Regions from separate parts of the Pantoea sp. X-Soil-MYKO-1289 genome, predicted to be linked through region 3. Evidence: predicted binding sites of a transcription regulator. Region 3 holds the regulator's gene; each other region holds the start of a gene.
The links. Region 3 encodes PhoB, which activates phosphate uptake and scavenging genes when phosphate is short. Its sites were predicted from a motif close to CTGTCATAAAACTGNCNNAT; they were not measured.
Positions count from the first base shown of each region.

Region 1: a site for PhoB is predicted at 2,373-2,392, ahead of ugpB (sn-glycerol-3-phosphate ABC transporter substrate-binding protein UgpB). Genes of this name have one in related genera too.
Region 2: a site for PhoB is predicted at 2,817-2,836, ahead of serA (phosphoglycerate dehydrogenase). Genes of this name have one in related genera too.
Region 4: a site for PhoB is predicted at 2,176-2,195, ahead of pstS (phosphate ABC transporter substrate-binding protein PstS). Genes of this name have one in related genera too.

Region 1 is NZ_AP036004.1:252,526-258,326, reverse strand. Features, by position in the region: gene ugpE (sn-glycerol-3-phosphate ABC transporter permease UgpE) at 1-46, opposite strand, end outside; gene ugpA (sn-glycerol-3-phosphate ABC transporter permease UgpA) at 43-930, opposite strand; gene ugpB (sn-glycerol-3-phosphate ABC transporter substrate-binding protein UgpB) at 985-2,301, opposite strand; gene livF (high-affinity branched-chain amino acid ABC transporter ATP-binding protein LivF) at 2,614-3,327, opposite strand; gene livG (high-affinity branched-chain amino acid ABC transporter ATP-binding protein LivG) at 3,329-4,096, opposite strand; gene AC6I7Z_RS01155 (high-affinity branched-chain amino acid ABC transporter permease LivM) at 4,093-5,361, opposite strand; gene livH (high-affinity branched-chain amino acid ABC transporter permease LivH) at 5,358-5,801, opposite strand, start outside.
Region 2 is NZ_AP036004.1:747,397-753,197, forward strand. Features, by position in the region: gene AC6I7Z_RS03570 (oxidative stress defense protein) at 124-864, shown strand; gene AC6I7Z_RS03575 (LysR family transcriptional regulator ArgP) at 966-1,871, opposite strand; gene rpiA (ribose-5-phosphate isomerase RpiA) at 2,079-2,738, shown strand; gene serA (phosphoglycerate dehydrogenase) at 3,019-4,257, shown strand; gene AC6I7Z_RS03590 (5-formyltetrahydrofolate cyclo-ligase) at 4,333-4,926, opposite strand; RNA gene ssrS (6S RNA) at 5,003-5,186, opposite strand; gene zapA (cell division protein ZapA) at 5,226-5,555, opposite strand; gene AC6I7Z_RS03605 (YecA/YgfB family protein) at 5,726-5,801, shown strand, end outside.
Region 3 is NZ_AP036004.1:1,025,216-1,031,016, forward strand. Features, by position in the region: gene AC6I7Z_RS04865 (AAA family ATPase) at 1-1,430, opposite strand, end outside; gene sbcD (exonuclease subunit SbcD) at 1,427-2,626, opposite strand; gene phoB (phosphate response regulator transcription factor PhoB) at 2,822-3,511, shown strand; gene phoR (phosphate regulon sensor histidine kinase PhoR) at 3,526-4,839, shown strand; gene AC6I7Z_RS04885 (PstS family phosphate ABC transporter substrate-binding protein) at 4,858-5,793, shown strand.
Region 4 is NZ_AP036004.1:11,937-17,737, forward strand. Features, by position in the region: gene glmU (bifunctional UDP-N-acetylglucosamine diphosphorylase/glucosamine-1-phosphate N-acetyltransferase GlmU) at 1-157, shown strand, start outside; gene glmS (glutamine--fructose-6-phosphate transaminase (isomerizing)) at 306-2,135, shown strand; gene pstS (phosphate ABC transporter substrate-binding protein PstS) at 2,302-3,345, shown strand; gene pstC (phosphate ABC transporter permease PstC) at 3,434-4,396, shown strand; gene pstA (phosphate ABC transporter permease PstA) at 4,393-5,283, shown strand; gene pstB (phosphate ABC transporter ATP-binding protein PstB) at 5,328-5,801, shown strand, end outside.

The DNA of each region.
Region 1 (5,801 bases), 770 kb from region 3:
GCAGCGTGTGGCTGAAGATATCCAGCCCGCGACGGTTTTCAATCATTGGTACTGCACCTTACGCTCAACAAAGCGGAACTGTATAACGGTCAGACCGATCACCAGCAGCATCAGCACCACCGACTGCGCCGCCGATGAAGAGAGATCCAGCCCGGTAAAACCTTCGCGATAGATTTTGTAGATCAGCGTGGTGGTGGCCTGCACCGGCCCGCCGCCGGTCGCGGCGTCGATCACCGGGAAGGTGTCGAAGAAGGCGTAGATCAGGTTCACCACCAGCAGGAAAAAGCTCACCGGCGTAATCAGCGGCAGCGACAGGTTGAAGAAGCGACGCACCGGCCCGGCGCCGTCGATCGCCGCGGCCTCCACCAGCGATTTCGGAATCGACTGCAGCGCGGCGAAAAAGAACAGGAAGTTGTAGCTCATCTGCTGCCAGATCGAGGCGACGACAATCAGGAACATCGCCTGACCGCTGTTCTGAGCATAGTTCCAGCTATAGCCAAGCTGGTTGAGAAAGTGGCTAATCAGGCCGAGGCCGGGATTGAACAGAAACATCCACATCACCGCCGCGACCACCGGCGCCACCGCGTAGGGCAGCAGTAGCAGCGTCTGATAGAGCTTGCGCAGCCGGATAACGTAATCCACCAGCGCCGCTAACAGCAGCGACAGCACCATGCCGCACACCGTGACCAGCGTGCTGAAGACGATGGTGGTCCAGAAGGCGTCGAGATAGTAGCTGTCCTGAAACAGGCGCCTGAAATTGTCCAGCCCGACAAAGGTGCTGGAGATGCCGAAGGGATCGAGGTTTTGCAGCGAATACCACAGGGCTTCGCCCGCGGGCCAGAGGAAAAAGATGGCGGTAATCAGCAGCTGCGGCAGCACCAGCAGATAGGGCAACAGACTGGTGCGAAACACCGGACGAGATGAAGACATAGCGTACTCTGTCTGAGAAAGAGAACAGGGCCGGCACGCGCCGGCCCTTTAAGATTATTTCACCTGCTGTTCAAAGCGGCGCAGCAGTTCGTTGCCGCGTTTCACCGCGCTATCCAGCGCGGCCTGCGGCGACTGCTTGCCGGTCCAGACGCCTTCCAGCTCTTCGTCGACGATGGTGCGGATCTGCGGCATATTGCCCAGACGCATGCCCTTGGTGAACGGCAGCGGATCTTTGTTCAGCATCTGACGCGTGGCGATATCCGCGCCAGGGTTCTTGTCATAGAAGCCCTGCTGCTTGCTCAGCTCGTAAGCGGCGGTGGTGATCGGCAGGTAGCCGGTTTTCTGATGCCATTCGGCGGCGATTTCCGGCTGCGCGAGGAACTGCATAAACTCCGCGGCGCCCTTATAGGTGTTGGCGTCTTTGCCTTTCATCACCCACAGGCTGGCGCCGCCGATAATGGCGTTCTGCGGCGCGTTCGGCACGTTTTCGTCATAGGGCATCATGCCGACGCCGAAGTTGAATTTGGCGTAGTGTTTGATATCCGCCAGCGAACCCGAAGAGGCGGTGGTGATGCCGCAGTCGCCGTTATAGAACTTGGCGGTGGATTCATCTTTCCGGCCGAAGTAGGTGAAGTCGCCTTTCTTGTTCATCTCCTCCAGCATCTGGATATGGCGCACCTGCACCGGCTGGTTGAACTCCAGCACCGCGTCGGTGCCGTCGAAGCCGTTGTTTTTGCTGGCGACCGGCAAGGCGTGCCAGGCGCTGAAGTTTTCGATCTGGATCCAGCCCTGCCAGCCGCTGGCGTAGCCGCAGCTCAGGCCCGCTTTACGCAGCGCGTCGGCATCCTTCGCCAGCTCCTGCCAGGTTTTCGGCGGCTGATCCGGGTTCAGGCCCGCTTTTTTAAAGGCGTCTTTGTTGTAGTAGAGCACCGGCGTAGAGCTGTTGAACGGCTGAGAAATCAGATGGCCGCTGGCGTCGCTGTAGTAGCCCGCCACGGTCGGCACGAACTGTTTTTCATCGAAGGGAATGCCCGCGTCCTGGAAGACCTGATGCACCGGCACGATCGCTTTCGAAGCCATCATGGTGGCGGTGCCGACTTCATAGACCTGCAAAAGGACCGGCGCTTTGCCGGTACGCACCGCTGCGATGCCTGCCGCGAGGCTCTGCTCGTAGTTGCCTTTGTAGGTCGGCACGATTTTATAGTCGGGGTGCGCCTGGTTGAAACGCTGCGCCAGAGAGTCGACCTCTTTGCCTAACTCCCCCTCCATCGAGTGCCAGAAAGGAATTTCAGTGGCGGCCAGCGCGTTGCCGCTGATGGCCAGGCCCAGAACCACACTCATCAGTCTGCTTTGTGTCTTAAACACGGACATAGAATTTTCCTGTGCAGGTAGCTACGCGCGATATCACGCATTTTTTGTTCGCGAAGTAACATGACACGGGAAAATGACGGATTAATAACAGCGAGATGACAGCCGCATGACGGCCAGATGAAGGAGTTACCTAAAATGTTTTATCGCACCGATGCAAGGCCGTCGGCGGCGCAGCCAGGCCTTATTCAATGCCAAAGGGCCGTCGGTGTCGCAGCCAGTTCGACGACGGCCAGCGCACAGCCACCGGAGCGTACACGTAGTACGTGAGGATGGCGAGCACTGCCCGGCGTCGAAATGGCAAGTAAACCAGGCCTAGGCGCCTAAGTAAGCGCTGCGGACGGCTTCGTTGGAGAGCAGAGCCTCGCCCGTATCCTCCAGCACCACGTGCCCGTTCTCCAGCACATAGCCGCGATCCGCCAGCTTCAGCGCCTGATTCGCATTCTGCTCCACCAGGAAGATGGTCATCCCCTCTTTGCGCAGCTGCTCGATGGTGTCGAAGATCTGCTGGATAATTATCGGCGCCAGCCCCAGCGAAGGCTCGTCCAGCAGCAGCAGACGCGGCTGGCTCATCAGCGCGCGGCCGATCGCCAGCATCTGCTGCTCGCCGCCGGACATGGTGCCTGCGCGCTGGATTTTACGCTCCGCCAGACGCGGAAAGAGATCATAGACGCGCGCGATGCGCGTCTGATACTCCTGACGGCTGGCGAAAAAGCCGCCCATCGCCAGATTCTCTTCTACCGTCATGCGCGAAAACACCCGGCGTCCCTCCGGCACGATGGCGATCGCCTCGCGCATGATGCGCGCGGTTTGCCAGTCGGTAATGGTTTTGCCGTCGAAGGTAATGCTGCCCTGGGTGGCGCGCGGTTCGCCGCACAGCGTGCCGAGCAGCGTGGTTTTTCCCGCGCCGTTGGCGCCGATCAGCGTGACGATTTCGCCCTGACTGATATGCAGGCTGACGTTGTGCAGCGCCTGGATCTTACCGTAGTGCGCGCTGACGTTGTTAACGGATAACATTGGGTTTGCCATGTTACGCCTCTCCTAAATAGGCTCGGATCACGTCCGGATTGTTACGCACCTCTTCCGGCGTGCCGTTAGCCAGCGGCGTACCCTGGTTCACCACGTAGATACGGTCGGAAATGCCCATCACCAGCTTCATATCGTGCTCAATCAGCAGAACGGAGACCTTGTGCTCGCCGCGCAGTTCGGCGATCAGCTCATCCAGCTCGTGCGTCTCTTTCGGGTTGAGTCCGGCCGCCGGTTCGTCCAGCATCAGGATCTCCGGGCGCGTCACCATGCAGCGCGCGATCTCCAGGCGGCGCTGCTGACCGTAGGCGAGATTCCCCGCCTGGCGGTTGGCGAGATCGAGCAGTCCGATGCGCTCCAGCCAGGTGGCGGCGCGATCCAGCGCCTCGCTCTCGCCGCGACGAAACGCCGGGGTTTTGAACAGGCCTGAAAAGAGGCCGCTTTTCAGATGCTGATGCTGCGCCACCAGCAGGTTCTCAATTACCGTCATCTCACGGAACAGACGAACGTGCTGAAAGGTGCGCACCACGCCCATGCGGGCGATCTGCTGGCCCGGCAGGCCTTCCAGATGCTGATCGCGCAGCTTGATGGTGCCGCCGGTCGGCTTGTAGAAGCCGGTCAGGCAGTTGAATACGGTGGTCTTTCCCGCGCCGTTGGGACCGATCAGCGAAACGATCTCCTGCGGGCGCAGCTCCAGCGCCACGTTATTGACCGCCAGCAGGCCGCCGAAGCGCATCATCAGGCCTTCAACGGCTAATAAAGGCTGACTCATGCCTGCTCTCCTTGTTTCTGCTTCAGTTTCAGGTGCGGACGCTTCATCGGCAGCAGCCCCTGCGGACGCCAGATCATCATCAGCACCATCAGGCCGCCCAGCACCAGCATGCTGTATTCGTTCAGGTCGCGCATCAGCTCGCGCGACACCACCAGCAGGATAGCGGCGAGGATCACCGCGAACTGCGAACCCATGCCGCCCAGCACCACAATCGCCAGCACGAAGGCGGATTCGACGAAGGTAAAGGACTCCGGACTGACAAAGCCCTGGCGCGCGGCGAACAGCGTTCCCGCGAAGCCGGCGAACGCGGCGCTAATGGTAAAAGCGGTCAGCTTGATGCGCGTCGGGCTCAGGCCGAGCGAGCGACAGGCGATCTCATCTTCGCGCAGCGCTTCCCACGCGCGGCCCAGCGGCATGCGCAGCAGGCGGTTAATCACGAACAGCGTCAGCGCCACCAGCAGCAGCGCCACCAGATAGAGGAAAATCACGCGGTCGCTGGGGTCATATTTCAGGCCGAAAAATTCATGGAAGGTGCTCCAGCCGCCTTCGGAGACTTTACGACCGAACTCCAGACCGAACAGCGAGGGTTTCGGGATCTGCGCGATACCGTTGGGGCCGCCGGTTATAGAGGTATTGTTCAGCAGCAGAATACGCACGATCTCGCCGAAGCCGAGCGTGACGATCGCCAGATAGTCGCCGCGCAGACGCAGCACCGGAAAGCCGAGCAGCAGCCCGAACAGCGCCGAGACGATGCCCGCCAGCGGCAGACACTCCCAGAAGCCGAGGCCGAAGTAGTGATTCAGCAGCGCGAAGGTGTAGGCGCCGATAGCATAGAAGCCGCCGTAGCCGAGCACCAGCAGACCCGAGAGGCCGACCACCACGTTAAGGCCCAGGCCGAGCATCACGTAGATCAGGGTCAGCGTCGCGATATCCACCGCGCCGCGCGAAACGAAAAAGGGCCAGGCCACCGCCACGACGATCAGCGCCAGCATAAACAGCTTCTGCTTCGGCGTGGAGCCGTCAATGCCGGGCAGCACCAGCGCCGGCCCGGAGATCTTTTTCAGGCCGCGCTGCCAGAACGGACGCAGCAGCTGAAAGAGAAAGACCACGCCGCAGCCGACGAAAATCCAGTTCCAGCGCACGTCTCCCGCGCTCTCCACCACCAGCCGCGTACCGTCGAGGCCAAGGCGCATGCCCATAAAGAAGCTGGCCAGCACCAGCAGCATCACGGAGGAGAGCAGCGCATTAATAAAGGAGGATTTCATACTTTCTCGACCTCCGGGCGGCCCAGAATACCGGTAGGCATCACCAGCAGCACCACGATCAGCAGCGCAAAAGAGACCACGTCTTTATATTCGGTGCTGAGATAGGCCGAGGTCAGCGCTTCGGCGATGCCGAGCACCAGGCCGCCGATCATCGCGCCTGGAATGCTGCCGATGCCGCCCAGCACCGCGGCGGTAAAGGCCTTCATACCGGCCATAAAGCCGATAAAGGGGTTAATCGAGCCGTAGAACTGGCCGAGCAGCACGCCCGCCACCGCCGCCATCGCCGCGCCGATCACAAAGGTCAGCGAAATCACGCGGTCGGTGTTAATGCCGAGCAGGCTCGCCATTTTCAGATCTTCGGCGCAGGCGCGGCAGGCGCGGCCCATACGCGAATAGCGGATAAACAGCGTCAGCGCCAGCATCGCCAGGAAGGTCACCAG
Region 2 (5,801 bases), 280 kb from region 3:
GCAGAACAGGATAAGCAAAACGCGAACTTTTGCGGTATAACACGCTCTTAGCAGTGCATACTATTCCGTTCAGGCTCTGGCCTTTGATGCCGCAGCAAAACAGAGATTCCAAGGAGGACTTTCGTGAAACTGAAAGCACTGGCGCTGGTCGCCATGACAGGCGCTTTAGCGCTGCCGTTAAGCGCATTAGCCGACGAACTGCCGAACGGCCCGCATGTCGTGACCTCCGGTCAGGCGACCGTCGATGCGCGCCCGGATATCGCCACGCTCTCTATCGTGGTCAACGTCTCCTCTAAAGACGCCGCGGACGCGAAAAAGCAGGCCGACGACCGCGTCGCGCAATATTTTGATTTCCTGCAGAAAAACGGCATTGAGAAGAAAGATATCGATGCCGCCAACCTCAGCACGCAGCCGGAATATGACTATACCAAAGAGGGCAAGTCGGTGCTGAAAGGCTACCGCGCGGTGCGTCAGGTGCAGGTGACGCTGCGTCAGCTGGATAAGCTGAACGAGCTGCTGGACGGCGCGCTGAAAAGCGGGCTGAACGAGATCCGCTCGGTTGAGCTGGGCGTCACCAATCCCGACAGCTATAAGGCGCAGGCGCGCAAGGCGGCGATTGATAACGCGACGCAGCAGGCCGCAGCGCTGGCGGAAGGCTTTAACGCGAAGCTTGGCCCGGTTTACAGCATTCGCTACCACGTGGCCAACTATCAGCCGATGCCGATGGCGCGCATGTATAAAGCCGCCGCGCCGGCTGCGGATACCTCCGCGCAGCAGACCTACGAGCAGCAGAGCATTCACTTCGACGATCAGGTGGATGTGGTGTTCGATATCAAGCCGAATGCGGCAGGCACGCAGCAGTAATGGAAAAGGGGCGCTAAGCGCCCCTTTTTTTGATTGTTTGTCAGACAACAAATAAGACAAACGCGGGTGGCGTGCGCACCTTGCTTAAGGCGCGCGCTTGCTCAGGCCGCTAAATCATCCTGGCGCAGCACGCGATGGCCGTGGGAGATTAGCGCGTCGGTGACGCGGCGCATCAGGCGGCTCTCCGGCGCGAAGCGGTGCCAGTAAAGCATGCGACGCTGGCAAAGGCCCGGCGTCAAATCGAGCAGTTCGCCGCTGGCCAGCTCGCGCTCAATCTGCAGGTGCGGGATCATACAGCAGGTCGACCCCTGACGCGCCAGCTGCACAAAGGCTTCCGAAGAGTTAACGATATGGCAGGGCACGCTGCCCGGCGACAGATCGAAATTCTGCTGTAAAAAGGCCTGATGCATATCGTCGAGATGGTCAAAAGCGACCGCTGGCGCCTTGAGCAGCGCCGAGCGCGTCACGCCGTTGGGGAAGTAGCGCGCGGCGAACTCCGGCGAGGCGACGAACAGATAGTCGAGCGCGCCAAGCTGATCGACCAGGCAGCTCGGCAGCGGCTGCGGCTGAATACTGACCGCGCCCACCACTTCGCCGCGGCGCAGCCGTTCCTGCGTACGGGTTTCATCTTCGACCTGCAAATTAAGGCGCACCGGCGAGTCCGCCAGCACATCTTTCAGCGCAGGCAGCAGCCAGGTCGCCAGGCTGTCGGCGTTAACCGCCAGCGACAGCAGCAGCGGCGTGGTGCCGCCGTTCTCGTCGCTCAGCCACTCCTCTTCCAGCAGCTCTACCTGATGCAGCAGCGCCAGCAGCTTCTGTCCCTGTTCGGTGGGGCGCGGCGGCACGGTACGCACCAGCAGCGGCTGGCCAAACAGATTCTCCAGCTGCTTGATACGCTGCGATACGGCCGACTGCGTAATGCATAACTTTTGTGCGGCGCGCTCAAAGCCGCGTTCGCGAATCACTGCGTCCAGCGCCTGAAGCGTTCGATAATCGGGGCGTTTCATTGTTGTTCTCTCTCCTTCAGGGTGGACGATACTATGCCACAAAAAATTCATCTGGCGCGCGTCGAAGGCGCTTTCCCTGCGCCGCGCGTCGCCTTTTTTGCGGGCTGGCTTCCAAAGCGATCACGTCAGCGGAAACAGCCGCGCACATTCGGCGAGCGTTGCTTTATACTACGCGCACTTCGTTGTCGCACAGGTTTTAAACATATCATGACCCAGGATGAACTGAAAAAAGCCGTAGGCTGGGCCGCACTGAAATATGTGCAGCCGGGTAGTGTCGTCGGCGTCGGCACCGGCTCCACCGCCGCGCACTTTATCGATGCGCTCGCCACGATGAAACATCAGATAGAGGGCGCGGTCTCCAGCTCGGAAGCCTCGACGCTGAAGCTGAAAGCGCTTGGCATTCCGGTCTTCGATCTCAATGAGATCGACGATCTGGCGATCTACGTCGACGGCGCGGATGAGATCAACCCGCAGATGCAGATGATCAAAGGCGGCGGCGCGGCCCTGACGCGCGAGAAGATCGTGGCGGCCGTCGCGCGCAAGTTCATCTGCATCGCCGACGCCTCGAAAGAGGTGGACGTGCTGGGGCATTTCCCGCTGCCGGTCGAGGTGATCCCGATGGCGCGCGCCTTCGTCGCCCGCGAGCTGGTTAAGCTCGGCGGCCTGCCGGAGTATCGCCAGCATGTCGTCACCGATAACGGCAATATTATTCTCGATGTGCATAACCTGACGATTCTCGATCCCGTCGCGCTGGAGAAAAGCATCAACGCATTGCCCGGCGTGGTCACCGTCGGCTTGTTTGCTACGCGCGGCGCCGATATCGCCCTGATCGGCACGCCGGACGGCGTAAAAACCATCGAAAAATGATCTGTCCGGCGCGATAAACGCGCCGGTTATTTCCCTGCGCAAAACATCTTTTCTTTCGCTGCCTAAATTCGGTGACTTATGTCACATAACCGTCATCCACAGCAGGTTCGTTCTTTGTTCGTCGTTCAGCTCCCGATTTTGTGCGGCAATGTGCTGGGCTCAGCCTTGCCCGTGCTGACCGCGAGGCAAACGGTTGTATTGCCGCAGGCGTAATTTTTGATATTTTGACAGAAGGCGCGCTTATGGCGGCCATTGTTGAAATCACAATAGGGTCGGGGAAATGGCAAAGGTATCACTGGAAAAAGACAAGATTAAGTTCCTGCTGGTGGAAGGCGTTCACCAGAGCGCGCTGGAAAATCTGCGCGCGGCGGGTTACACCAACATCGAATTCCATAAAGGCGCGCTGGATGACGAAGCGCTGAAAGCCTCCATTCGGGATGCGCACTTCATCGGCATCCGCTCCCGCACCCAACTGACGGAAGAGATTTTCGCCGCGGCGGAAAAACTGGTCGCCGTAGGCTGTTTCTGCATCGGCACCAATCAGGTCGATCTTAACGCGGCGGCGACGCGCGGCATTCCAGTGTTCAACGCGCCGTTCTCCAATACCCGCTCGGTCGCCGAACTGGTTATCGGCGAAATGCTGCTGATGCTGCGCGGCATTCCTGAAGCGAACGCCAAAGCGCACCGCGGCATCTGGAACAAAAACGCCGTCGGCTCGTTTGAGGCGCGCGGCAAAAAGCTCGGCATCGTCGGCTACGGCCATATCGGCATGCAGCTTGGCGTGCTGGCTGAAAGCCTGGGCATGCACGTCTTTTTCTACGACATCGAAAATAAACTGCCGCTCGGCAACGCCACCCAGGTGCGCCACCTGGCCGACCTGCTGAATATGAGCGACGTGGTGAGCCTGCACGTGCCGGAAACCCCCTCGACGCAGGATATGATCGGCGCGCAGGAGCTGGCGCAGATGAAGAAGGGCGCGTTGCTGATCAACGCTTCGCGCGGCACCGTGGTCGATATTCCGGCGCTGTGCGACGCGCTGGGGAGCAAGCATCTGGCGGGCGCCGCAATCGACGTCTTCCCGCTTGAGCCGGCGACCAACAGCGAACCCTTTAATTCGCCGCTGTGCGAGTTCGATAACGTGATCCTGACGCCGCACATCGGCGGATCGACCCAGGAGGCGCAGGAGAATATCGGTATCGAAGTCGCGGGCAAGCTGGCTAAATATTCCGATAACGGCTCAACGCTCTCGGCGGTCAACTTCCCGGAAGTGTCGCTGCCGATGCACGGCGCCAGCGCCAGCCGTCTGCTGCACATTCATGAAAACCGTCCGGGCGTGCTGACGGCCATCAACCAGATCTTTGCCGAACAGGGCATCAACATCGCTGCGCAGTTCCTGCAAACTTCGCCGATGATGGGTTACGTGGTTATCGATATCGATGCGCCGCAGGATCTGGCGGACAAAGCGCTGCAGCTGATGAAGGCGATCCCGGGCACCATTCGCGCTCGTCTGCTCTACTGATTCCGCTTTACTGAAACCGGGCCGTCTGTTTTTTTCACAGACGGCCCGTCTGTTTCCGCCTCTGGCTCACGCCTGCTATTCCCACTGCCACAGGCGCGACGGCGTCAAGACGGCGGGCAGCGGCACATCCCATTCCTCTGCGGGCAATCGCTCCACCTGCTGACAGTCATGCGCCACGCCCACCGGTAAAAAACCGTGCCGACGCCAGTTCTGCAGAGTGCGGTCGTAAAAGCCGCCGCCCATGCCGAGCCGCTGCCCGCTGCTGTCAAACGCCACCAGCGGCACCATCATTACATCCAGCCGATCCAGCGTAATCAGCTGGCGGATATCGAGCGGCGGTTCGGGAATACGCAGTTTATTCGGCGTTAGCGTGGTTTCCGGCGTATAGCGCAGAAACAGCAGCTGGCCAGCGGAGAAAGGGTGCAGCACCGGCAGATAAACCTGCTTTTTCTGCTGCCACAGCTTAGCGATAAGCGGACGGGTATTAAGCTCGCCGTCTACCGACAAAAAGAGCGCGATATGGCTGGCGTTGGCGAGAGGGGCGAAGTTAACGGCGTGTTCCGCCATCAGAGCGGCAGCCTGTTCCTGCTGCTCAGGCGTCAGGGCGCGGCGCAGGTGGCGCACATGCTGGCGGATATGGTGGCGATCGAGCAGAGAGGGCTGGGACACGAGAACCCCGTTGATATAGTCGCTGATTAAGCAACTATATCATTCATAAAGGGGAAAGACAGATGCAGAACAGAAGGAGATCTCCGAGATGCCGCCGCAGGCTGTAACCCTTGAACCCTTGGTTCAAGGTGAATGTGCCGTCGCAACCATCAGGCTTCTCGGACGAACCGAGCATGCTCACAGGTTACAGAGCGCCACACTCTGTTGGTATGAAATATCGGCTCAGGGGACTGGCCCGCTTGCAAACATCTCAGAGAAAATGGACTTCACCGTTGCCGCTGCGCAGCAACCATAAAGTATTATTCGAACTTCGCACCCTGGCGGTCGGTTATGCGACCTTGCTCAACAAGAGCCTGTTCAATCGTCTGCTGCAGGATACGGATACGTTGTTCCATATTAGCAGCATAATCGCGCGTTTTCATTTTCTCTTGCGCCAGTTCATGGCAAATGTTTAACGCGGCGATGAACACCAGTTGCTCGGTATTTGTGACTCTAGTGCGAACTTTTAAATCTTGCAACCGTTGATTGAGGTCATCGGCAGCCGCATTCAGCGCATCTTGCTGTTCAGGCGGACAATTCACTCTCAATGAACGACCAAAAATTTGTATATCTACCGGTTGTGCAGACATGCCACCTTCCTGACTGATTACTTCGCCCGCAGCTCCCTTTGGGCTCAATGCCTTGGGAGGCGGGCAACTATATAGACCCGCGAAATAACTTACAACCCCTTTTCTGGAAACCTTGAGGCAGCTAGTGGTAGCATAACACGAACTTATTCTGCCAACGACGACGAATCCTTATGTCTTTACAGAACCTGACCCCCGATTACAACGCGCTGGCTTCAGCGCTCTCTCAACAAGGCGTGGGGATGACGC
Region 3 (5,801 bases):
CTCAGCGGCGTCGCCTGCTGCTCCAGCCGGGCAAGCTCCGCCTGCCGCTGCGCCAGCCGCTGCTGCAGAAGACGCTGCTGCTCGCGCAGCGCCGCCAGCGCGCTTTCGCGCTGCGTCAGCTGAGCGAAACGCTCCTGCCACAGCGCCAGCGAAGGCCCCCACTGCGGCAGCGCGCCCTGATCCGCGCGCCACTGCTGCTGTTTCACCAGCGCGGCCTGCAGGCTGTCGCGCTGCGCCGTTTCCTGCTGCAGCGCGCGTTCGCTTTGCGTTAGCGCCTGCTGCTGCTGGTCGCTTTCCTGTTGTTGCTGCTGCGCCTGCGCCAGCAGGGCGGCGATCTGCTGGTCGAGCGGAATAACCTGCTCCGTCAGCAGCGTCTCCTGCGCCTGCTGCTCGCGCAGCGCGGCGTCGCGCGCCGACTGGGCCGCCTCACGACGCTGCCGGTCGCTCTGCGCCTGCTGCTCGGCGGCCTGGCGCTGCTGTGCGAGCTGCTGCTGCGTCTGCTGCAGGCGCTGCTGCTCATGCAGCAGGCTGTCGCGCTGCGCTAATTTATCGCGCAGCTTCTCCGCCGGCTCGCTGCGCGCCAGCCGCTGGCGATCCGCTTCCGCGTCGCGCCACGCCTGTTCCGCCGCCTCCAGCGCGGCCTGCGCGGCCTGAATGTCGCTGTCGAGCTGCTGCGCCTGGGTCAGCCACTGATGCTGCCTGCGCAGGCTATCGTTCTGCTGAGTAAGCGCCTGCTCCGCTTCGGTCAGCGCACTCAGCTGCTGCTGCAGCGCGGCGCGCGCTTCGGCGTCGAGCAGCGTCAGGGTGCCGGCGCGGCTGCGCAGGTTATCCAGCGCCAGCCGCGCCGCCTTGTGGCGCTCGTAGATGGCGACGGAGATCTGGCCGTAGATTTCGGTGCCGGTTAGCTCCTCCAGCAGTTCGGCGCGCTCGCCGGGTTTCGCGTTAAGGAACGCGGCAAACTGCCCCTGCGACAGCATCATCGAGCGGGTAAAGCGCTCGAAGTCGAGGCCCGACAACGACTCGATCAGTTTTAATTTGTCGTTGACCTTGTCGGCGAAGATTTTGTCGTCGATGCAGCGCGCCAGCTCGACGCGCGGCGCCTGCAGCTTGCCGTCGGCCGCGCCGCGCGCGCGGTTCTGGCTCCAGAAGGCGCGCCAGGCTTCGCCTTTGATCTCGAACTCCACTTCGGCGAGGCATTCGGCGGTGTCGCGCGTCATCAGACCGTTTTGCGTCTGCGACAGCACGCCGAGGCGCGGCGTCTGGTGATAGAGCGCCAGACAGATGGCGTCGAGCAGAGTGGTTTTGCCTGCGCCGGTCGCGCCGGTGATGGCGAACAGGCCGTTGCTGGCGAAGGGTTCGGCGCGAAAGTCGATAAACCATTCGCCCTTCAGCGCGTTGAGGTTTTTAAAGCGCAGCGTGAGGATTTTCATTCGCTCTCCTCCAGCGAGGCGAGGGTGGAGCGGAACAGGGCGCTGAGGCGCGCATGCTCGGATTCTTCGATATCCTCCGCCAGCGCGATGCGGCGGGCGAAGACCTCTTCCACTTTTAGCTCGCTCAGGGTTTCGTTTTTTAGCTGCGCCAGGCTGTGCTGGCGCTGTTCGCGGCTGCGGCGCAGCAGCAGGACCTCGACCGGCAGATCGGCGGTCAGCGCCTCGACGCGGCGCTGCAGATCGCTGAGAAATTCCTGGGTGGTGACTTCGATATCGAGCCAGACCGGCCTGTCGCCCTGATGGTCGGCAAAGGGCGCCAGCTGCGCCTCGATCTCCGCCAGCGAGCCTTTCAGCATTTTCATCGGCTGGAACGGCGGAACGGGCAGCGGCGTCACGCTCTGCAAACCGGCGCTATCCAGCTCCAGTAAAAATACGCTTTTCTCGCTGCCAAGCTCGTCGAAGCTGAGCGGGATCGGCGAGCCGCTGTAGCGAATATGATCGCTGTTGGCGACGCGCTGGGCGCGATGGATATGGCCGAGCGCCACGTAGTCGACGTCGGGAAAAGCCGACGCGGGAAAGGCGTCGAGCGTGCCGATATAGATATCGCGCACCGAATCGCTTTTGCTGACGCCGACGGTGGTGAGATGGCCGGTGGCGATCACCGGCAGCGCCAGCGGATGCGCGCGCGCCGCGTCGACGCTGCGCTGATAGTGCGCGGCGATCGCCTCCAGCAGGCTGAGCTGCTTCTCGCGCCCCGACTGGCCTGCGCGGCTGCGCATAATATCGCGCGGCCGCAGATAGGGAATGGCGCAGAGCAGCGCGCCCGGTTCGCCGGCGCGGTCGCGCAGCAGCAGCAGATTGTGATCCGCCTGCGGCGTGGTGATCACCTGGGTATTCAGGCAGGCGAGCAGGGCGCGCGACTCGTTGAGCGTGGCGACCGAATCGTGATTGCCCGCCAGCACCACCAGCTGACAGCCGGTCGGCTGCAGCGCCACCACGAAACGGTTAAAGAGTTCGCGCGCGTAGCTTGGCGGCGTGCCGCTGTCGAAGAGGTCGCCCGCGACGATCAGCGCATCGACCTGATACTCTTCGATGCGCGCCAGCAGCCAGTCGAGAAAGGCCTGGTGCTCGGCCGCCCGGCTCTTGTTATAGAAAAACTGACCGAGGTGCCAGTCCGCGGTGTGAATGATGCGCATAAAACTCCCTGCGGTAACGGTTTGCCGGAGGATTATACCGGCTATGGCGCAAAAGCGAAAAAAGCGGCGTCGGTTGTTATAAAGCAGTGTTAACGCGCTGATTAAGCGGCTATGTTTTTCATAAAAGTGTCATAAATCTGACGCATAATGGCGCCGCATATAACGGTGACAGCAGTCACATCAGCAGGAGTTGCAATGGCTAAGCGCATTTTGGTTGTGGAAGATGAAGCCCCTATCCGTGAGATGTTGTGCTTTGTTCTGGAGCAGAACGACTACCAGCCCATTGAGGCCGAGGATTATGACAGCGCGATAGGCAAGCTGATTGAGCCCTGGCCTGATTTAATTCTGCTGGACTGGATGTTGCCGGGCGGCAGCGGCATTCAGTTTATCAAGCACCTGAAGCGCGAAGCGCTGACGCGCGATATCCCGGTGATGATGCTGACGGCGCGCGGCGAAGAGGAAGATCGCGTGCGCGGTCTGGAAGTGGGCGCGGATGACTACATCACCAAGCCTTTCTCGCCGAAAGAGCTGATGGCGCGCATCAAGGCGGTGATGCGCCGCATTTCGCCGATGGCGGTGGAGGAGGTGATCGAGATGCAGGGCCTGAGCCTGGACCCGTCGTCGCACCGCGTGATGTCCGAGTCGACGCCGCTGGAGATGGGCCCGACCGAATATAAGCTGCTGCACTTCTTTATGACTCATCCCGAACGCGTCTACAGCCGCGAGCAGCTGCTGAACCACGTCTGGGGCACCAATGTTTATGTGGAAGATCGCACCGTCGATGTGCATATCCGCCGCTTACGTAAGGCGCTGGAAGTTTCCGGCCACGATCGCATGGTTCAAACCGTTCGCGGAACGGGGTATCGTTTCTCCGCCCGCTACTAAACGGAGTCTTTACCGTGCTGGAACGACTCTCCTGGAAGAGACTGCTCTCCGAGCTGGCGCTGGCCTGCCTGCCGGCGCTGATAATCGGTTTGATTTTCGGCTATCTTCCCTGGCTGCTGCTGGTCAGCGTGCTGGGGATGCTGCTGTGGCACTTCTATAATCTGATGCGGCTGTCGCACTGGCTGTGGGTGGATCGCACCATGACGCCGCCCACCGGACAGGCGAGCTGGGAGCCGCTGTTTTACGGCCTCTATCAGATGCAGCTGCGCAACCGTCGGCGGCGGCGCGAGCTGGGCAACCTGATTAAGCGCTTTCGCAGCGGCGCCGAGACGCTGCCCGACGCGGTGGTGCTCACCACGGAAGAGGGCGCCATTTTCTGGTGCAACGGTCTGGCGCAGCAGCACCTCGGTCTGCGCTGGCCGGAAGATAACGGCCAGAACATCCTCAACCTGCTGCGCTATCCGGAATTCTCCCGCTATATTCGCCAGCGCGATTTCAATAAGCCGCTCACCTTAATTCTCAATAATCAGCACCATATGGAGTTCCGCATCATGCCCTACAGCGAAGGGCAGTGGCTGATGGTGGCGCGCGACGTGACGCAGATGCACCAGCTGGAAGGGGCGCGGCGCAATTTCTTCGCCAACGTCAGCCATGAGCTGCGCACGCCGCTGACGGTGCTGCAGGGCTATCTGGAGATGATGAACGACTCGGTGATGAACGAGCGCTCGCGCGGCAAAGCGCTGCAGACCATGCAGGAGCAGACGCGCCGCATGGACAGCCTGGTGCGCCAGCTGCTGACGCTGTCGCGCATCGAGGCGGCGCCGGCTATCGACATGAAAGAGACGGTGGACGTGCCGATGATGCTGCATCTGCTGCAGCGCGAAGCGGAGACGCTGAGCAATGGGCGCCACGAGATCCACTTCCATACCGATCCGCATCTCAAGGTGCTCGGCGACGACGATCAGCTGCGCAGCGCTATCTCGAACCTGGTTTACAACGCGGTCAACCATACGCCGGACGGCACGCGCATCGACATCAGCTGGCTGCGCAGCCGCCAGGGCGCGCAGTTCAAAGTCTGCGACAACGGGCCGGGCATTCCGGCCGAGCACCTGCCGCGTCTGACGGAGCGCTTCTACCGCGTGGATAAGGCGCGCTCGCGCGCCACCGGCGGCAGCGGGCTGGGGCTGGCGATCGTCAAGCACGCCCTTAGCCACCATAATGCGCGGCTGGAGATCGCCAGCATTCCCGATAAAGAGACCTGTTTTACCTTTACGCTGCCGTCAAGGTTGATCGTCAGCGCGGGATTGCAGGAGAATGCCGTCCATTAACCGTTAATGGAACCTCTCATGCGCGCCTTGCTGCTGTTGCTTACTCTCTTCTCGCCCGCGCTGACGCTGGCGGCGGCGCCTCAGCCCGAAATGCTCACCGGCAACCTCAGCAGCGTCGGCTCAGACACGCTGGGAACGCTGATGATGCTGTGGAGCGAAGATTTCAGCGCGCGGGCGCCGGGCGTTAATCTACAGGTGCAGGCTTCCGGCTCGTCCACCGCGCCGACCGCGTTGGCGGCGGGCGCCGCGCAGCTCGGCCCGATGAGCCGCCCCATGCAGGCGGAAGAGCGGCAAACCTTTCAGGCGCGCTATGGCTACGCCCCGCTCGCGGTGCCGGTAGCGCTCGACGCGCTGGTGGTGGTGGTCAATCAGCGCAATCCGCTGACGCAGATCGATATGCGCCAGCTTGACGCCATCTTTTCCGTGACGCGCCTGTGCGGCGCGCCGCAGGTGCCGACGCGCTGGGGCGATATGGGCATGCGCCAGCCCGACTGGGCGCGGCGGCCGATTCAGCGCTACGGACGCAACTCCGCCTCGGGCACCTGGGGCTTTTTCAAGCAGCAGGCGCTGTGCAACGGCGATTTTCGCGCCGACGTGGCGGAGTTTCCCGGCTCGGCCGCCGTGGTGCAGGCGGTCGCCGCCAATCCGCGCAGCATCGGCTACGCCAGCTTCGGTTTTCATCTGAGCGGCGTGAAGACGCTCGCCGTCACTGACGCGCAGGGCGCGGCGGTGGCGCCGGACGCCGACTCTATCCGCAGCGGCCGCTATCCTTGGGCGCGCCCGCTCTATATCTATGTCAATAAGCCGCCGGGCAAGCCGCTGCCGCCGCTGGTAAACGCCTTTCTTCATCAGGTGCTTTCACCGCAGGGACAGCGCCGCGTCAGCGAAGCGGGCTATCTTCCGCTGTCGGCGGCGCAGCGCGATCAGGCGCTGGCTGCGATAGAGGCGAAGTAATCACTAAC
Region 4 (5,801 bases), 1.0 Mb from region 3:
CGATACGCAGCTGGTGGCGCCGGTCAGCGTGGCGGCAGGCGCGACTATCGCGGCGGGCACCACGGTAATGAAAGACGTGACCGAGGCGTCGCTGGTCTACAACCGCAAAGAGCAGAACAGCAAAGCGGACTGGCAGCGTCCGGCGAAGAAAAAGTAATTTTTAGCGGCCAGCCGCGTGCTGGCCGCCGCAGTAACACAATAATAATCCCCACTCTCTACAAGGCTCGGGGAGCCCGGCAAAGCCGGTTATCAGGTCGTATGACAACGAAAGATGGCCGAAAGCCATCAGGTCAGGAATAACATTTATGTGTGGAATTGTAGGTGCAGTAGCGCAGCGCGATATCGCAGAAATTCTGCTGGAAGGCCTGCGTCGCCTGGAGTATCGCGGTTATGATTCGGCCGGTCTGGCCGTGGTTGACCGTCAGGGCCACGTGACGCGCCTGCGTCGCGTCGGCAAAGTGCAGATGCTGGCGGAGGCTGCCGAGCAGCAGCCGCTGATCGGCGGCACCGGCATCGCTCATACGCGCTGGGCAACGCACGGCGAACCGTCGGAGGCCAACGCGCATCCGCATGTCTCCGGGCAGATCATCGTGGTGCATAACGGCATTATCGAAAACCATGAGCCGCTGCGTGAAGCGCTGATCGCGCGCGGTTATCGCTTCGCATCCGAAACCGACACCGAAGTGGTGGCGCATCTGGTGCACTGGGAGCAGAAACAGGGCGGCACGCTGCGCGACGTCGTGCTGCGCGTCATTCCTCAGCTGCGCGGCGCCTATGGCATGGTGATCATGGACAGCCGCGATCCGTCGCTGCTGGTGGCCGCACGTTCGGGCAGCCCGCTGGTGATTGGCCGCGGCGTCGGCGAGAACTTCATCGCCTCCGATCAGCTGGCGCTGCTACCGGTGACGCGCCGCTTCATCTATCTGGAAGAGGGCGACATCGCCGAGATTAGCCGTCGCGACGTCACTATCGTCGATCGCGCCGGAAACGCGGTGCAGCGCGCCGAAATCGAGTCGAGCGTGCAGTATGACGCGGGCGATAAAGGCGTGTATCGCCACTATATGCAGAAAGAGATTTACGAACAGCCGATGGCGATTAAAAACACCTTAACCGGTCGTTTCAGCCATGGCGAAGTCGATCTCAGCGAGCTGGGCCCGCATGCCGAAGCCCTGCTCAGCCAGGTCGAGCATATTCAGATCATCGCCTGCGGCACCTCCTATAACTCCGGCATGGTGGCGCGTTACTGGTTCGAGTCGCTGGCGAATATTCCCTGCGACGTCGAGATCGCCTCTGAGTTCCGCTACCGCAAATCCGCCGTGCGCAAAAACAGCCTGCTGATTACCCTGTCGCAGTCTGGCGAAACCGCCGATACGCTGGCGGCGCTGCGTCTGACCAAAGAGCTGGGCTACCTCGGTTCGCTGGCGATCTGCAACGTCGCGGGCTCTTCGCTGGTGCGCGAGTCGGATCTGGCGCTGATGACTAAGGCGGGCACCGAAATCGGCGTCGCCTCGACCAAGGCTTTCACCACGCAGCTTACCGTGCTGCTGATGCTGGTGGCGAAAGTGGGCCGCCTGCGCGGCATGCCGGCGGAAACTGAGCATGAGATCGTGCACGGCCTGCAGGCGCTGCCGAGCCGCATCGAACAGATGCTGGCGCAGGACAAGCGTATCGAACTGCTGGCGGAAGATTTCTCCGACAAGCACCACGCGCTGTTCCTCGGCCGCGGCGATCAGTATCCGATCGCCATGGAAGGGGCGCTCAAGCTGAAAGAGATCTCCTATATCCATGCGGAAGCCTACGCCGCTGGCGAGCTGAAGCACGGTCCGCTGGCGCTGATCGACGCCGATATGCCGGTAATCGTAGTGGCGCCGAACAACGAGCTGCTGGAAAAGCTGAAGTCCAATATTGAAGAGGTGCGCGCGCGCGGCGGTCTGCTGTACGTGTTTGCCGATCAGGACGCCGGCTTCAGCGACAGCGACGGCATGAAGATTATCTCTCTGCCGCACGTGGAAGAGGTGATCGCGCCTATTTTCTACACCGTGCCGCTGCAGCTGCTCTCTTATCACGTCGCGCTGATTAAAGGCACCGACGTGGATCAGCCAAGAAACCTGGCGAAGTCGGTAACGGTAGAGTAAACAAGCGGGCCCGGAAACGGGCCCTTTTACTTTTTGTTCGCTGTCATATAACTGTCACATTTCCTACATTTCACTGTCATCAAACTGTCCTATTTTCCCTCCTGCAGCAATCACTGACTCCAACTACAACGGCTTCAAGCCTGAGATAAACTCCCCTGGAGGGAACATGACACTGATGCGTAGCACCGTAGCCCGAATCCTTACCGCCACTCTCGCCGTAAGCGCGGTTTCTGCCTTTGCAGCCACCGATCTGACGGGCGCGGGCGGTACTTTCCCGGCGCCGGTTTATGCCAAGTGGGCAGCAGAATATCAGCAAGCCACCGGTAGCAAAATCAACTACCAGGGCATTGGTTCATCCGGCGGCGTGAAGCAGATCATCGCGAAAACCGTGGATTTTGGCGCGTCAGATGCGCCGATGAAAGATGAAGACCTGCAGAAAAACGGCCTGTTTCAGTTCCCGACCGTCATTGGCGGCGTCGTGCTGGCCGTCAACATCCCGGGCGTGAAATCAGGCGAACTGACGCTCGACGGCAAAACCGTCGGCGACATCTACCTGGGCAAAATCAAAAAGTGGAACGACGCGGCGATCGCTAAGCTGAACCCGGGCGTGAAACTGCCAGATACCAACATCAATGTGGTGCGCCGCGCGGATGGTTCCGGCACCTCCTTCGTCTTCACCAGCTACCTGGCGAAGGTCAACGAAGAGTGGAACAGCAAAATCGGCAAAGGCAACACCGTTAACTGGCCGGCCGGTCTGGGCGGCAAAGGCAACGACGGCGTCGCGGCGTTCGTACAGCGTCTGCCGGGTTCAATCGGCTATGTCGAATACGCCTATGCCAAGCAGAACAACCTGACCTACACCAAACTGGTTGACGCCGATGGCAAGCCGGTCGCGCCGAGCGAAACCAGCTTCTCCAACGCGGCGAAAGGCGCAGACTGGAGCAAATCCTTTGCGCAGGACCTGACCTTCCAGAAAGGCAACGACGCCTGGCCGATCACCTCAACCACCTTCATTCTGGTCTACAAAGATCAGGCGAATGCCGAGAAGGGCAGCGAAGTGCTGAAGTTCTTCGACTGGGCGTACAAAAACGGCGACAAAACGGCGACCAGCCTGGATTACGCCACCCTGCCGGACAGCGTAACCCAGCAGATCCGCGACGCCTGGAAGGCCAATATCAAAGACAGTTCCGGCAAAGCGCTCTACCAGTAAGCGAACAACTCCGGTCGGACGCGCGTCCGGCCAGATCGAGAAGGGCGGCCGCGCGCCGCCCTGACAACCTCTAAAGAATGAGTCTTCTATGGCTGCAACGAAGCCGGCATTCAAAGCCCCCGGTAAGCAAGGTGACATGATTTTTGGCGCGCTGGTTAAACTGGCTGCGCTGATTGTCCTGTTGCTGTTGGGCGGCATTATCGTCTCCCTGATTTTCTCCTCCTGGCCAAGCATCCAGAAATTTGGCTTTTCCTTCCTGTGGAACAAAACCTGGGATGCGCCGAACGAAGAATTTGGCGCGCTGGTGCCGATCTACGGCACCCTCGTCACCTCGCTGATTGCGCTGATTATCGCCGTGCCGGTGAGCTTCGGCATCGCGCTGTTTCTGACGGAGCTGTCGCCTGGCTGGCTGCGCCGTCCGCTCGGCACCGCTATTGAGCTGCTGGCGGCGATCCCCAGCATCGTTTACGGCATGTGGGGCCTGTTTATCTTCGCGCCGCTGTTTGCGGAATATTTCCAGACGCCGGTCGGCGAAATCATGTCGAACATCCCCTTTGTCGGCGCGCTCTTTTCCGGGCCGGCCTTCGGCATCGGCATCCTGGCGGCGGGCGTTATTCTGGCGATCATGATCATTCCTTACATCGCCTCGGTAATGCGCGACGTGTTTGAGCAGACGCCGGTGATGATGAAGGAGTCCGCCTACGGCATCGGCTGCACCACCTGGGAAGTGATCTGGCGCATCGTGCTGCCGTTCACCAAAAACGGCGTGATTGGCGGCGTGATGCTCGGCCTGGGACGCGCGCTGGGCGAAACCATGGCGGTCACCTTTATCATCGGCAACACTTACCAGCTCGACAGTCCTTCGCTGTTTATGCCGGGCAACAGCATCACTTCCGCGCTGGCGAACGAGTTCGCCGAAGCCGAGTCGGGCGTGCATGTCGCCGCGCTGATGGAGCTGGGACTGATCCTGTTCGTTATCACCTTTATCGTGCTGGCCATTTCCAAATTAATGATCCTGCGCCTCGCGAAAAGTGAAGGAGCGCGCTCATGACGACGATTGAACTACAGGCTCGCGCCGAACTGGACGCGTCGCGCCGCAAAATGCAGGCCTGGCGCAGCACCAAGAATAAGATCGCGCTGGCGCTGTCGCTGCTGACCATGGCTTTCGGCCTGTTCTGGCTGGTGTGGATCCTGTTCACCACCGTGACGCGCGGCGTGGACGGGCTGAGCTGGGCGCTGTTTACCGAATCGACGCCGCCGCCCAATACCGCCGGCGGCGGTCTGGCCAACGCCCTGGCGGGCAGCGGCCTGCTGATTTTGTGGTCGACGGTGATCGGCACGCCGCTGGGCATCCTGGCGGGCGTCTATCTGGCGGAATATGGCCGCAAGTCGGCGCTGGCGGAAGTGATCCGCTTTATTAACGATATCCTGCTCTCGGCGCCGTCGATCGTGGTGGGCCTGTTCGTTTACACCATCGTGGTGGCGCAGATGCAGCACTTCTCCGGCTGGGCAGGCGTGATCGCGCTGGCGCTGCTGCAGATCCCGATCGTTATCCGCACCACCGAAAATATGCTGCGGCTGGTGCCGGACAGCATGCGTGAAGCGGCCTACGCGCTCGGCACGCCGAAGTGGAAGATGATCTCCGCGATTACGCTGAAGGCGTCGGTATCGGGCATTCTGACCGGCGTGCTGCTGGCGATCGCCCGTATCGCGGGCGAAACCGCGCCGCTGCTGTTTACCGCGCTGTCGAACCAGTTCTGGTCCACCGACATGATGCAGCCGCTGGCGAACCTGCCGGTCACCATCTTTAAGTTCGCGATGAGCCCCTTTGCCGAATGGCAGAGTCTGGCCTGGGCGGGCGTGCTGATTATTACGCTCTGCGTGCTGCTGCTGAATATCCTGGCGCGCGTAGTCTTCACCAAGAGCAAAAACGGTTAACCTTCGGCGCTGCCTGGCGCGGCGCCGTTTAAGAGAGACGAGCAATGAGTATCGCGACTTCCAACAGCGGTAAAATTCAGGTGCGTAACCTGAACTTCTATTACGGCAAATTTCACGCGCTGAAGAACATCAACCTGGACATCGCGAAGAACCAGGTCACCGCGTTTATCGGTCCGTCAGGCTGCGGCAAATCGACCCTGCTGCGCACCTTTAACAAAATGTACTCGCTCTATCCCGATCAGCGCGCCGAAGGGGACATTTTGCTGGATGGCGACAACATTCTGGCCTCCAGCCAGGATATCGCCCTGCTGCGCGCGCGCGTCGGCATGGTATTCCAGAAACCGACCCCTTTCCCGATGTCGATCTACGACAATATCGCCTTTGGCGTGCGTCTGTTTGAAAAGCTGTCGCGCGCCGATATGGATGAGCGCGTGCAGTGGGCGCTGAGCAAAGCGGCGCTGTGGAATGAAACCAAAGACAAGCTGCACCAGAGCGGATACAGTCTCTCGGGCGGCCAG